DNA from 3 places in the Arcticibacter tournemirensis genome. Region 1 is predicted to be linked to each of the others. Evidence: riboswitches for the same ligand, from Rfam matches in the RefSeq annotation. Region 1 holds a riboswitch; each other region holds the start of a gene.
What was found. A riboswitch is a leader RNA that binds a small molecule or an ion and turns the genes downstream of it on or off. The one in region 1 is predicted to bind S-adenosylmethionine.

Region 1 (4,290 bases):
TCCCTTAGCGTTAAGCGCAAAATACATCTCATTGTATCCCAACGTATCGATAGGAACGTAAACATCGGGCATTATACCTCCTCCTCCGTACATCAGCCTGCCAGAGGCTGTTTTATAAATACGCCCTTTCTTATAAAGGCTGTCCATAAGGTGTTTTCGATCGGAATTTAGTTCGCCGTTCTTGTGCCTGTTCCATACTTCCTCAAAATAAGGACCCGGCCCCTCATCATATGGCCTTTGTATAGAACGTCCGGAAGGTGTATAATAACGGGCTACAGTTAAATTCAGCGCCGAGCCATCACCAAAATTAAACTGCTCCTGCACGAGTCCCTTTCCAAAAGATCTTCGTCCCACGATAGTTCCCCTGTCAAGATCCTGTACTGCGCCTGCAACTATTTCACTTGCTGATGCTGTATTCTCGTTAATAAGTACAACTAATTTACCTTTTTCAAATTTCCCTTCGGGCGTGGCAAAATAATCGGTTCGTGGTTCATGTGCACCCCTGGTATAAACTATTAGTTTTTTTTCTCCAAGGAACTGATCAGACAAAGCAGTAGCAGCGCTGAGATATCCGCCACCATTTTCGCGCAGATCCAGCACAAGACTCTTCATTCCTTCCTTCTTCAGTCTTTCGAGTTCGGCAATGAAATCGTCGTCGGTATGCGCACCGAACCTGCTGATCTTCACGTAGCCAACATCCTTGGTAAGCAAGTAGGCAACATCTATGCTGCTAACGCTTATCTTATCCCTTATCACCGAAACAGTCTTATAGGCTTTCAAGCCTGCTCTTCTGATAGTAAGCCGCACGGCAGTGCCGCGTCTGCCCCGGATAAGTTCGACTATCTTTTTGTTTGTGATATCTTTTCCTGCAATATTGTTGCCGTCGATCTGAATCACGCGATCGCCTTCGCTCAAACCTGCTTTTGCAGCCGGCCCATTCTTATTCACACCAGTTACCAATAGCGTGTCGTTCAAAAGATGATATTCAATCCCGATGCCATTGTAGTTCCCTTCAAGATCCTCGGAAAACAGACGTGCATCAACAGGCGGCAAGTAGGCAGAATGAGGATCAAGGTTTTTCAAGAGCTCATTTATCGTCAAGTCCTGCAAGGAATCAACATTCACGGGATCAACATAATTATCTCTGATCAGGCTAATTACCTTTTCTACTTTTCCGTCCCGGCCACCTGTTAGGAATGGAATGAACGTCCCGTTTCGCGAATTACTGTTTTCCTTTTGAAATTTCGGACCCAGGATCATTCCCAGCACTAATGTTCCTGCATAACAGCCCGCTATTAATAGATTATTCCTCGTCGACAAAGCCTTGTTTATTTCTGTTGCTAAATTACTATAACTACAGTCATTAATAGATGAAAAATGCAAATAAAAAACAAATAGACTGTATTTTTTACATTTACATGCGCGCTGTTTTTTATAACGTGGGGAGGCAACAAAATAATGTATAAATAGTTAACTAATTATACACTCCGGCACTTGCTGCCGTGATTAAAATAAAGAAAAAAGAGCACGAGAATAATTTATCCATAGGTTTCTCTTTAACTTTGTATTTAGATATGCATGAAATAGAACCTTTTTATCGATGGCGTGATGATTATGTAGCTGCGGAAGATGACCGGTCTCCCTTCTATCAGACAGAGTATAGTGAGTTTGAGTTCGATAAAATGATTTACAACTACTATATCCATCCCCAGTGGGATTATTTTGGATCCCAAACACTTTACTTAAAAATCCTTTATGCCGATTACGATAAACAGTATGCCATTATAGAATTTATCGGCGAATGGAATGACACCATTTACAACGACATTATGCTCCTCAAACGTGAGATCATAGAACTCATGATAAAGGAAGGGATTAATAAATTCATCCTGCTGGGCGAAAACATCTTAAACTTTCACTCTTCCGACGACCTGTATTATGAAGAATGGTTCCAGGACGTCGAAGACGGCTGGATTGCAGCCATAAACTTCAGGGACCATGTTATAGACGAGTTTAAAAGAAGCAACATCGATTACTACATCAACTTCGGCGGAGAACTTGATAATATCATATGGCGAAATCTTAAGCCTGTTCAGCTATTTAAAAAAGTAGAAGAACAACTAATGAAGAGACTGTACTGAACAGTTCAAAAACCAGACATCAGATAGCAAACGTTGCATAGCCATGTCCGGAGGCCGGGCCTGGCTGCCATAATTTGCATTTCATCAAATTATATCGCATTTTTGTAATGCTTATTGAGAAAGACGGAGGGAGTAGACCCTGCGAAGTCTTAGCAACCTGTGCTTACAAGGTGCTAAATTCTATTCTTTGCCAACACTATTCAGGTAAAGAGAAGATAAGTTAAAGTCAGAATCCGGAGGATTTTCGATAAGCCATTAGTAGCAAGTAGCAAGATATTAGTATCAGGAGAAGGTTACGCCAAAAGCATTAAAACCACCTCCCATTCTGATACTATCTAAAAGCCATATCTTGATACTTGATACCTGATACTTGATTCAAATGGACATTAGGAAAGAATTACAAAAACGAATTCTCGTGATTGATGGCGCTATGGGAACGATGATCCAGCGCTATCAGCTTACCGAAGAAGATTTCCGTGGAGAACGGTTCAAAGATCATCCCTGCGATGTGAAAGGCAACAACGACTTGCTCAATCTGACCAGGCCTGATGTGATCAGGGAAATCCATGCAGAATATTTAAAGGCAGGTGCTGACATTATTGAAACCAACACATTCAGCACGCAGCGTATATCCATGGCTGACTACCAGATGGAGCATCTTTCCTATGAACTTAGTTATGAGGGCGCCCGTATCGCAAAATCTGCCGCTGCAGAATTTACTGCTGCTAACCCCAACAAGCCACGATTCGTAGCGGGAGCCATTGGCCCTACAAACCGTACTGCATCCATGTCGCCCGATGTTAATGATCCGGGCTACCGTGCTGTATCATTCGACGATCTGGTCGAAGCGTATGATGAGCAGGTAAGGGGCTTGGTAGACGGCGGAGCTGACGTCCTCCTGATCGAAACTATTTTCGATACACTAAATGCAAAAGCAGCCATTTTTGCAATTAAAGAATATGAAAAAGTGATCAAAAGGAAGCTTGAGATCATGATTTCGGGCACCATTACAGATGCGAGCGGCCGTACTTTGTCGGGGCAGACAGTAGAGGCATTCCTCAATTCCTTAAGCCATGCAGGTCTCTTAAGTATTGGTCTTAACTGTGCACTCGGAGCTAAAGAAATGCGTCCGCATATTGAGGAACTTTCAGTGAAAGCTCCATGCTTTATTTCAGCATATCCTAACGCCGGACTTCCTAACGAATTCGGCGCATATGACGAAGTACCCCACGAGACAGCACATCTCCTCGAAGATTTCATTTCGAGTGGCTTTATCAATATCGTGGGAGGCTGTTGCGGTACCACCCCCGATCACATAGGTTGTATTGCGGAGAAAGCAGCAAAATATCCTCCAAGGAAGATTCCTGAAGTTGAACCCTTCCTCCGGCTGAGTGGTCTTGAGCCAGTGACAGTTACTCCGGAAACCAATTTTATTAATGTAGGTGAACGGACAAACATTACGGGCTCCCCTAAATTTTCAAAGTTGATCCTGAACGGCGACTACGAGGCTGCACTGGCAGTGGCACGGCAGCAGGTTGAAGGCGGAGCACAGGTTATTGACGTAAATATGGACGAAGGCATGCTCGACTCGGAAGCAGCCATGACTAAATTTCTTCATCTGATAGCGTCAGAACCTGACATTGCAAAACTTCCAATCATGGTCGACTCCTCCAAATGGAGTGTCATCGAAGCGGGGCTAAAGTGCCTTCAGGGGAAAGGTATCGTAAACTCTATCTCTCTTAAGGAAGGCGAAGAGAACTTTATTGCTCACGCCCGAAAGATAATGCAGTACGGAGCAGCGGTTGTGGTAATGGCCTTTGACGAACAGGGACAGGCCGACAACTATGAGCGTCGTATAGAGATTTGCAAGCGAACTTATGATATTCTTGTTAATGAAGTTGGATTCCCGCCGCAGGATATTATTTTCGACCCCAACATTCTTACAGTAGCTACCGGGCTCGAGGAGCACAATAATTACGCAGTCGATTTTATAAAAGCCACCCGCTGGATAAAACAAAATCTTCCCTATGCGAAGGTAAGCGGCGGTGTTTCGAACATTTCCTTCTCCTTCAGGGGAAATAATGTAGTTCGCGAGGCAATGCATTCTGCCTTCCTCTATCACGCTATTAAGGCGGGTTTGGACATGGGC
Region 2 (4,290 bases), on a different contig from region 1:
AGGACGTTAGCTTCGGCAGAGAATTATTTATGTAATTTTGAAACGAGAACAAAGGCGATATCAAAAAAACTTCAATGACAAACAGATGGGGTCAATTCAGTCACTGTTTTAAGCGACAGGAAGTTCCAGCTAAAGTAATTCTTTTACAGGAAGGACAGATTTCAAGAACAATGTTCTTTATTGAAAAAGGGTGCTTGCGAACCTGGATTAATAATGATGGTAAAGACATAACAACCCAATTTTTCTTCGAGGGCGACAGAGTTGCTTCCATTGAGAGTTTTAGGGCAAATCAACCAAGTTTATATAACATTGAAAGTTTAGAGCCCTGTGTTTTACAGACTATTTCGCAACAAGACTTCCAAAATGCTCTGGAGAATTCATCTGAAATGAAAAAAGAAATGGAAGAACATCTGTTCAGGCGACTTTTACACAGCCAAAAACTTTTATATTCCTATCTTAAAAATAATCCTCAAAAACGCTACGAGGAGCTTGTTGACGACTATCCGCATATTATTCAGCGTATTCCGCAGCATTATATTGCCTCTTATTTAGGTATTACTTCTGTTTCATTAAGCCGGATACGAAACAGGCGATAAATTCATTTCTTTACAATTGTTATCGTCCGGGCGTTCGCTGCTTCTCAGTTTTGTAAAATAATTCAGACAAGATGAGAGTAGTAATAGTATTTAACCATCCCTACGAGGGAAGCTATAATAATGCAATATTAAGTTCAGTAACTAAGGGACTCCGAAAAGCAAGCCACGAAGTTGACCTTATACACCTTGATAATGATGGATTTAACCCTGCAATGTCGGCGGCTGACTTGAAAGCCTTCGTGGAACATAAACCCATTGATCCTCAGGTAATCGACTATAATAAACGTTTGGAGGAAGCTGACCATCTGATATTTGTTTTTCCGATTTGGTGGGATTTAATGCCTGCAAGAACTAAAGGTTTTATTGACAGGGTTCTATGCCCTGGCGTGGTGTATGACCACCACCCAAGAGGTTTTGGATTAGTACCACTTTTAAAAAGTTTAAAAAGTGTCACAATAATCACCACGATGAATAAGCCCCGCATAATGTATTCCCTGCTCGTCGGAAATTTGATTAGAAGAGCAATGTTGCGAAGTGTTTTTAAAACGATGGGTTACAAAAATCTAAATTGGATAAACTTTTCTTCGGTGAAATCTGTAAGCCGCGAAAAAAGAGAAAAATGGTTGATCAGTCTCGAAAATAGATTCTCAAAATTCAATTAATCCTGCGTTTCAAAACTTACCAGGAGTTAGTATCGCCTTCCCCAATGTCCTTCCTTTTTATACCTTTCAGAAATAATTTATAAAATCCTATAGAATTAGTAGAGTATTGTCTATATTTGCCCCTGTGTTATTTAACACTTATCCAGAAAGACGGAGGGATAGGCCCTGTGAAGTCTTAGCAACCTGTTGTAATACAAGGTGCTAATTCCTGTCTGCACGGAGTGCAGAAAAGATAAGTTGATATAAAACCAGACTACTGCGCATACGTCTGCTATACTATCAAACGGAAATCTTCCTTTCTTTCAATCTGAATAAGCTTATTAAAAGTAAACTTATTATGAAGATTTATTTAGACAATGCAGCAACGACCCCTTTAGACAGGGAAGCTTTTAGTGAAATGGAGCCCTTCTTTTTTGAAGGATTTGGCAATCCATCTTCCGCTCATGGTGTGGGGAGAGAAGCAAGGAAAGCTGTTGAAAAAGCAAGGGGGACCATCGCCGGACTTCTAAATGCACAACCCAGCCAGATTTTGTTTACAGCTGGGGGGACTGAGGCCGACAATACAGCGATCTGCTCAGCTATAGAATCGTCTGGTATTAAACTTGCAATAACCACTCAATTTGAGCATCATGCAGTTTTGAACACTCTGAAGTCTCTCGAAAGGGATGGAGTGATAAAACTCTTATACCTTATGCACGACGCAAAAGGCAATATTTCTCTGAAGCATCTGGAGAGTATCCTTGCCTTTCAGGAACGTGCTTTTGTTTCCGTAATGCATGGAAATAATGAAATCGGCAATTTGAATGATATAGATACAATCGCACAAATATGCAGGAAATATAATGCGTTGTTTCATTCGGATACCGTTCAGACGATGGGGCATTATGTCTACGACCTCAGCGGGATAAATGCTGATTTTATCGTAGGCTCGGCTCATAAGTTCAACGGGCCGAAAGGCGTTGGTTTTTTGTATCATGGCAACCGTACAAATCTTGCTTCAATCATCAAAGGTGGCGGGCAGGAAAATGGATGGAGGGCCGGCACCGAGAATGTTGCGGGAATTGTAGGCATGGCTAAAGCCCTTGAGATAGCATACCGCGACCTCGACGCCGACAAAAATCGTATTCTGTCGCTTAAAGCACGTATGATTGGCAGATTGAAAAGTGAGATTCCTGAAATCTCATTTAATGGAAATTCGGCCGACCCGCAGAAAAGCTTGTACACTGTTTTGAGTTTGTCTCTTCCATCGTCACCAGAGTTTTCAACGGCTCTTGCATTCCTGGATAGTCAAAATATATTTGCTTCGGGAGGCAGTGCCTGTACGAGTCATTCAACAGGTGGTTCTCACGTGTTACATGCACTGAATTATAATTTTGAACGAACAGTGATCCGGTTTTCCTTCGGTAAGTACAATACTGAACAGGATATCGATTACACAGTTGAAAAATTGGTGGGACTGTATCATAAATCAGGGCCAGAACGATTGAAGGTTGCCGGTTGAGGCAAAATCTTCGATAATAATAATCTTTCTATACTTCAATATATAAAATGAAAAATTCACCACTTCTTTTTGATGTCGCAGGGCAATCTACTTCAATTTTTAACGTCTATTCATCTACCAGTGAAATAGTATCGTGTTGTTGCCGAATGTGTTGCGCATAGTTCTCCGCTATTGCCTGAAGGGTAATAAATTAAAAATCAAGCTTTAATAATTTAATGTAATAAGACAGCGACGGTATAGTTGCTTCGTCTGGCTAGTCCTTGGCAGGACTGGGAATCTTAGTAATTAAAATTTTGAAAATACTACAATGAAAGTAAAAATACTGTTTCTTATATTCTTCCTGGCTCTTCTATCCTTACACAATTCGAGTGCCCAGGAAAGGACAATCTCTGGCAGTGTCAGAGAGCGGGGCGTGGGTGATCCCCTGATAGGCGTTAATATTTCATCCAACAAAGGTGCGAAAGCGATCACCAACGAAAGCGGGGCTTTTAGAATCCGGGTCAACACGGGTGATACGCTTAGTTTTACCTATCTGGGATATCAGTTACAACGTGTGGCAGTCACCACGGAAACCACGCCTCTCACAGTCTATCTCTCTGCCTCAAGTAATTCGCTTAATGAGGTGGTTGTTACGGCCCTGGGTGTCAGCAAAGCGAGAAAATCCCTGGGGTATGCAGTGCAGGAGATTAAATCGGGAGCCGTGTCTACCGCAAAATCGACTAATCTGGTGAATGCGTTGTCCGGAAAAGTCGCCGGCGTTCGCGTTACCAATTCACAGGGTAATATGGGTTCATCCAGGATCGTAATCAGGGGTGAAACTTCCATCAGCAATAATAATCAGCCATTGTTTATTGTTGATAATGTTCCTGTGGATAATTCACAACTGGGAGCAGGAGGAAGCCGTGATTATGCCAACGCCATTTCAGACCTTAATTCTGAAGATATTGAATCGATAAGCGTCCTTAAAGGACCTACCGCAGCTGCTCTATACGGTTCGCGTGCTGCCCATGGTGTGGTGCTCATCAAAACAAAATCCGGCCGTAAGAAGGAGGGTTTGGGAATTACATTGAACTCCAATAACGTTTTTGATAAGCCCCTGGTGCTGCCGGAGTATCAGGATGTTTTTGGACAGGGAGCAAACGGGCAGTTCAGTTACGTGGATGGAAACGGGGGCGGCCTAAACGATAACGTCGACGAAAGCTGGGGGCCGAAGATGGACGGGCGCTTGATACCCCAGTTTGGCTCCAACGGGGTTCCCGTGCCTTTTGTTCCTCATCCCGATAATGTAAAAGACTACTTCGAAACCGGGTTTCTCACAGATAATGGTATTTCTATAGCTGATGCTGCCGACAAGTATAACTACAGGGTGTCATTTAACAATTCGCATCAAACGGGGATAACGCCGAACACAAAGTTGAATAAAAGAAATGTGTCGTTTAATACTTCCTTTAAGCTTGATCCGCGTTTAACACTTACCACTACCGGTAATTATTTTATCACCGATGCTCCTAATCTTCCCGGAGTAGGAGGG
Region 3 (4,290 bases), on a different contig from region 1:
GGTGACCGGCTGATCATCGTATTTCCTCACTATATTCAGCATTTCCTCCATAGTAAGCTCCCAGCCTTCGCTTCTTTGCTTAATCAGCCGCGAGTAAGAGCAGAACTTACAATCGTAAACACATAAATTAGTAGGTTCAATATGGAAGTTACGGTTGAAATACGTTTTGTTGCCATGCCGCTGCTCCCTGATAAAGTTAGCCAATACACCAAGGTATGCAAGTTCTCCCTTCTCGTAAAGCGCCACGCCCTCATCGAAAGAAATACGCTCGCTAGCCTGCACTTTCAAAGCAATAGTTTTTAGCTGTGGATCCAGATTTTTATCAGATATCAGTATCGTTAAATCATTTGCGGAATTCATCTCTGCAAAAATACAATAAAGACCGTACTTCCATTATCATTTTGATGTAACAATGAAATTTCCGGCTGCTGTCTTGTGTTCTAATATGTATTTTTACGCGATTCTTAAAGATTATGAAACTCGAAACCATCGCTATTCATGCCGGCAATAAAGTAGATTCTTCCACAGGTGCAGTGATACAGCCAATCACGCTCTCTACCACATTCGAAAGAGCTGAAGACGGCGGGTATCCTCATGGATTTATCTATACACGGGCAGAAAATCCCAACCGGAGCTCACTTGAACGCGTACTCTCCGCTCTTGAAGGGGGCGAAGCTGCAGCTGCTTTCTCTTCGGGTAATGCCGCCGGTTCTGCTGTATTTCAGGCATTAGAACCAGGTAGTCATATAATTGCGCCATCCGACATGTATCATGGGCTTCGCACGCTCATTAATGTCGTTTATAAGGGGATCCTTGTGGCAGATTATGTAGATCTTTCGGATATCACAGCCATCGAAAAAGCGATCAGGCCGTCAACGAAGCTCATCTGGGTTGAAACACCTTCGAATCCACTTTTAAAAGTAACAGATATCGATGCTGTAGTCCGCCTGGCAAAACGTCACGGCATCATGGTATGCTGCGACAATACATTTGCCACGCCGGTCTTTCAGCGTCCGTTTGAGCTCGGAGCTGATATAGTCATGCATTCAACCACAAAATACTTCGGAGGGCACAGTGATGTCCTTGGTGGTATTTTAATTACCCGGAGAAAAGACTTTTTCTGGGAAAAAATTAAAAACATCCAGGCCTTGTCCGGTGCTGTCCCAGCTCCTTTCGATTGTTATATGACTGTTCGCGGAATTAAAACTCTTCCTTACCGCATGAAAGGACATGCTGCCAACGCCCAAAAGGTTGCGGAGTTCCTGCAAGCACATCCGGCAGTGGAAAAAGTATATTATCCCGGACTTAAAGATCATCCTCTGCATGAAGTGGCTGCCAGACAGATGAGCGGTTTTGGAGGAATGCTCTCCTTCCTGGTAAAAGGCAGTCCTGATGACGCCAGGAACGTCGCAAACCGAGTAAAGTTCTTCACCCAAGCCACCAGTCTCGGAGGAGTAGAAAGTCTGATTGAGCATCGCGCTTCTGTTGAAGGTCCGGATACCAAAACGCCCTTTAACCTTTTAAGGGTGTCGGTAGGTTTAGAGAATGCAGAAGACCTCATAGCCGATTTAAAGCAAGCATTGGACGGAGTTTAAGGAATGAATTCGAAATATGACCAGTTGTACAACACGTAGGCCACATTTGGAATTCATTCCCATGCAACCCGTAACCTGCAACGCATTGCCTTCAACTCATAACACACAACTCATAACCCACATCTTTCAATATTTAATTTGGACTTTTAGCATAATCCGTTATATTTGCACCCATTGATAGCATTATCAATACTGTCAAACACCCCTTAAAAGGTTTTGATTTATAAAGAAGCGGTGAGAGATCAGGCTCTGTGACCCGCTGACAACCTAACCGGAAGAGTTCCGGAAAAGGTGCCAAATCCTGGTCCCGTAAATAAACCGGGAGCATATAAATTGTTAAAACCATGAGAAAAGATCAGATTCATTTTCGTCCTTCAGAAGGCATAACCACTATGCCAATCTCAGATTCATTGCGTTCCGAAAGCGCATTCCGAATGTCCCGTTTTATTTGTTGTTGCTGCTGTTAATGCTTCAGCTTTCCCATCTGTGAAAAACAGATGAGTTTGGTATACCCACTTAAATCCAGCGTATATCAGAACGGTTAAATTCAATCATTATATTCATTTATAAAAATATCACCATGTCATTATCCAATCTTAAATTCGAAACACTACAGGTTCACGCAGGTCAGGAAGCAGATCCAACAACAGGTTCACGTGCTGTGCCTCTTTATCAAACCTCATCATATGTATTTACCAGTTCAGAACATGGCGCAAACCTCTTTGCCCTCAAAGAATTTGGAAATATCTATACCCGGTTGATGAACCCCACCACCGATGTGTTTGAAAAAAGGATAGCCGCACTTGAAGGCGGGGTTGCAGCTCTCGCTGTTTCATCCGGACAGGCAGCACAGTTCATTGCTATCAATAATATCCTCCAGGCCGGGGATAATTTTATATCCACATCATTCCTTTACGGAGGCACATACAATCAGTTTAAAGTCGCATTTAAACGCCTGGGAATTGAAACGCGGTTTGCTAAAGGAGATGATCCACAGAGCTTTGAAGCGTTGATCGACGATAAAACAAAGGCGCTTTATCTTGAAACTATCGGAAACCCCGGATTTAATATCCCCGATTTCGAAAAGTTTGCCCAACTGGCACAGAAATATGATCTGCCGCTGATTGTCGACAACACTTTCGCTGCTGGAGGTTATTTATTCCGTCCTTTGGAGCATGGCGCACATATCGTTGTCGAATCAGCAACAAAATGGATTGGCGGCCACGGAACCAGCATTGGCGGTGTCATTGTCGACGGTGGCACCTACAACTGGGGCAATGGAAAGTATCCTCAGTTTACCGATCCTTCCGAAGGATATCACGGGCTGGTATTCAACGACGTATTCGGCATCGGCGGTCCCTTCGGCAATATTCAGTTCATTATCCGCGCCCGCGTAGAAGGACTGCGTGATTTTGGTCCGGCCCCCTCTCCTTTCAATTCCTTTCTTTTTATTCAGGGACTTGAAACGCTGTCGCTTCGTGTACAACGCCACGTAGATAACGCACTCGAACTTGCTAAATGGCTGGAACAACATCCGCAGGTGGAGAAAATAAACTATCCCGGACTAGAAAGCAGCATTTACCACGCTAATGCGAAGAAATACCTGCGCAACGGTTTTGGTTCCATGCTCTCTTTCGAAATAAAAGGCGGAAAAGAAAAAGCAATTCAGTTTGTAAATAGTCTCGAACTTACCAGCCATGTGGCCAACGTGGGTGATGCTAAGACCCTCATCATTCAACCTGCTGCCACTACACACCAGCAGCTAAGCGATGAAGATCAGCTTGCAGCAGGAGTTACTCCTTCTCTGCTAAGAGTATCGGTAGGTATTGAACATATAGACGACATTAAGGCCGATTTCGAACAGGCTTTCGAAAAGATAAAATAGGGATATACCGTCTTCTCCATGGAAAAACCATGGGGAAGATCAGTACGCGCATCGGATGAATATTAAGAAATACACACATAATAAGACCTTTAAGCTGGAAGACGGGTCGGTATTGCCCGACCTCGAAATAGCTTACCAGACCTACGGCAGGCTGAACGACAAGAGAGACAATGTAATTTGGGTATGTCATGCTCTTACCGCCAATTCAGATGTTCTCGACTGGTGGAAAGGCTTATTCGGCGAAAATGACCTTTTTAATCCCAAAGATCATTATATTGTTTGTGCTAATATTTTAGGTTCTCATTACGGCACTACTAATCCACTCTCCGAGAATCCGCAAACTGGCAGTCCTTATTACATGTCATTCCCAAAATTCAACACAAGGGATCTGGCAGCGGTACAGAGAATACTTGCCGACTATCTGGATATTGAAGAGATCAGCGTGCTGATAGGCGGATCATTAGGCGGACAGCAGGCAATGGAATGGGCTATTGCCGAGCCAGACCGTATTAAACGGCTGATCCTGATTGCCACCAACGCCGTTCATTCGCCATGGGGAGTAGCTTTTAATGAAAGCCAGCGGCTGGCTATTTCTGCCGATCCTACTTTTCATTCCAACCACCCCGACGGAGGGAAAAACGGACTGAAGGCAGCAAGAAGTATCGCGTTGCTCTCATACCGCAACTACGATACCTACGGCATTTCACAGCAGGAAGTTTCAAATGACAAGACCGACGACTTCAAAGCTTCTTCTTATCAGAACTACCAGGGCGAAAAGCTGGTAAAGCGTTTCAATGCCTACAGTTACTG

Region 2: linked by a shared signal. The riboswitch ahead of BDE36_RS17420 (cysteine desulfurase family protein) and the one ahead of metH (methionine synthase) in region 1 are both predicted to bind S-adenosylmethionine.
Region 3: linked by a shared signal. The riboswitch ahead of BDE36_RS14065 (O-acetylhomoserine aminocarboxypropyltransferase/cysteine synthase family protein) and the one ahead of metH (methionine synthase) in region 1 are both predicted to bind S-adenosylmethionine.

What each region holds. Positions count from the first base shown of each region.
Region 1 is NZ_VFPL01000002.1:291,168-295,457, forward strand. Features, by position in the region: gene BDE36_RS22775 (S41 family peptidase) at 1-1,320, opposite strand, end outside; gene BDE36_RS22780 (hypothetical protein) at 1,575-2,141, shown strand; SAM riboswitch class I at 2,250-2,363, shown strand; gene metH (methionine synthase) at 2,521-4,290, shown strand, end outside.
Region 2 is NZ_VFPL01000001.1:4,152,745-4,157,034, reverse strand. Features, by position in the region: gene BDE36_RS17430 (Crp/Fnr family transcriptional regulator) at 171-596, shown strand; gene BDE36_RS17425 (NAD(P)H-dependent oxidoreductase) at 668-1,258, shown strand; SAM riboswitch class I at 1,394-1,497, shown strand; gene BDE36_RS17420 (cysteine desulfurase family protein) at 1,596-2,759, shown strand; gene BDE36_RS17415 (SusC/RagA family TonB-linked outer membrane protein) at 3,067-4,290, shown strand, end outside.
Region 3 is NZ_VFPL01000001.1:3,333,480-3,337,769, forward strand. Features, by position in the region: gene mqnE (aminofutalosine synthase MqnE) at 1-360, opposite strand, end outside; gene BDE36_RS14060 (trans-sulfuration enzyme family protein) at 474-1,595, shown strand; SAM riboswitch class I at 1,814-1,930, shown strand; gene BDE36_RS14065 (O-acetylhomoserine aminocarboxypropyltransferase/cysteine synthase family protein) at 2,176-3,480, shown strand; gene BDE36_RS14070 (homoserine O-acetyltransferase family protein) at 3,536-4,290, shown strand, end outside.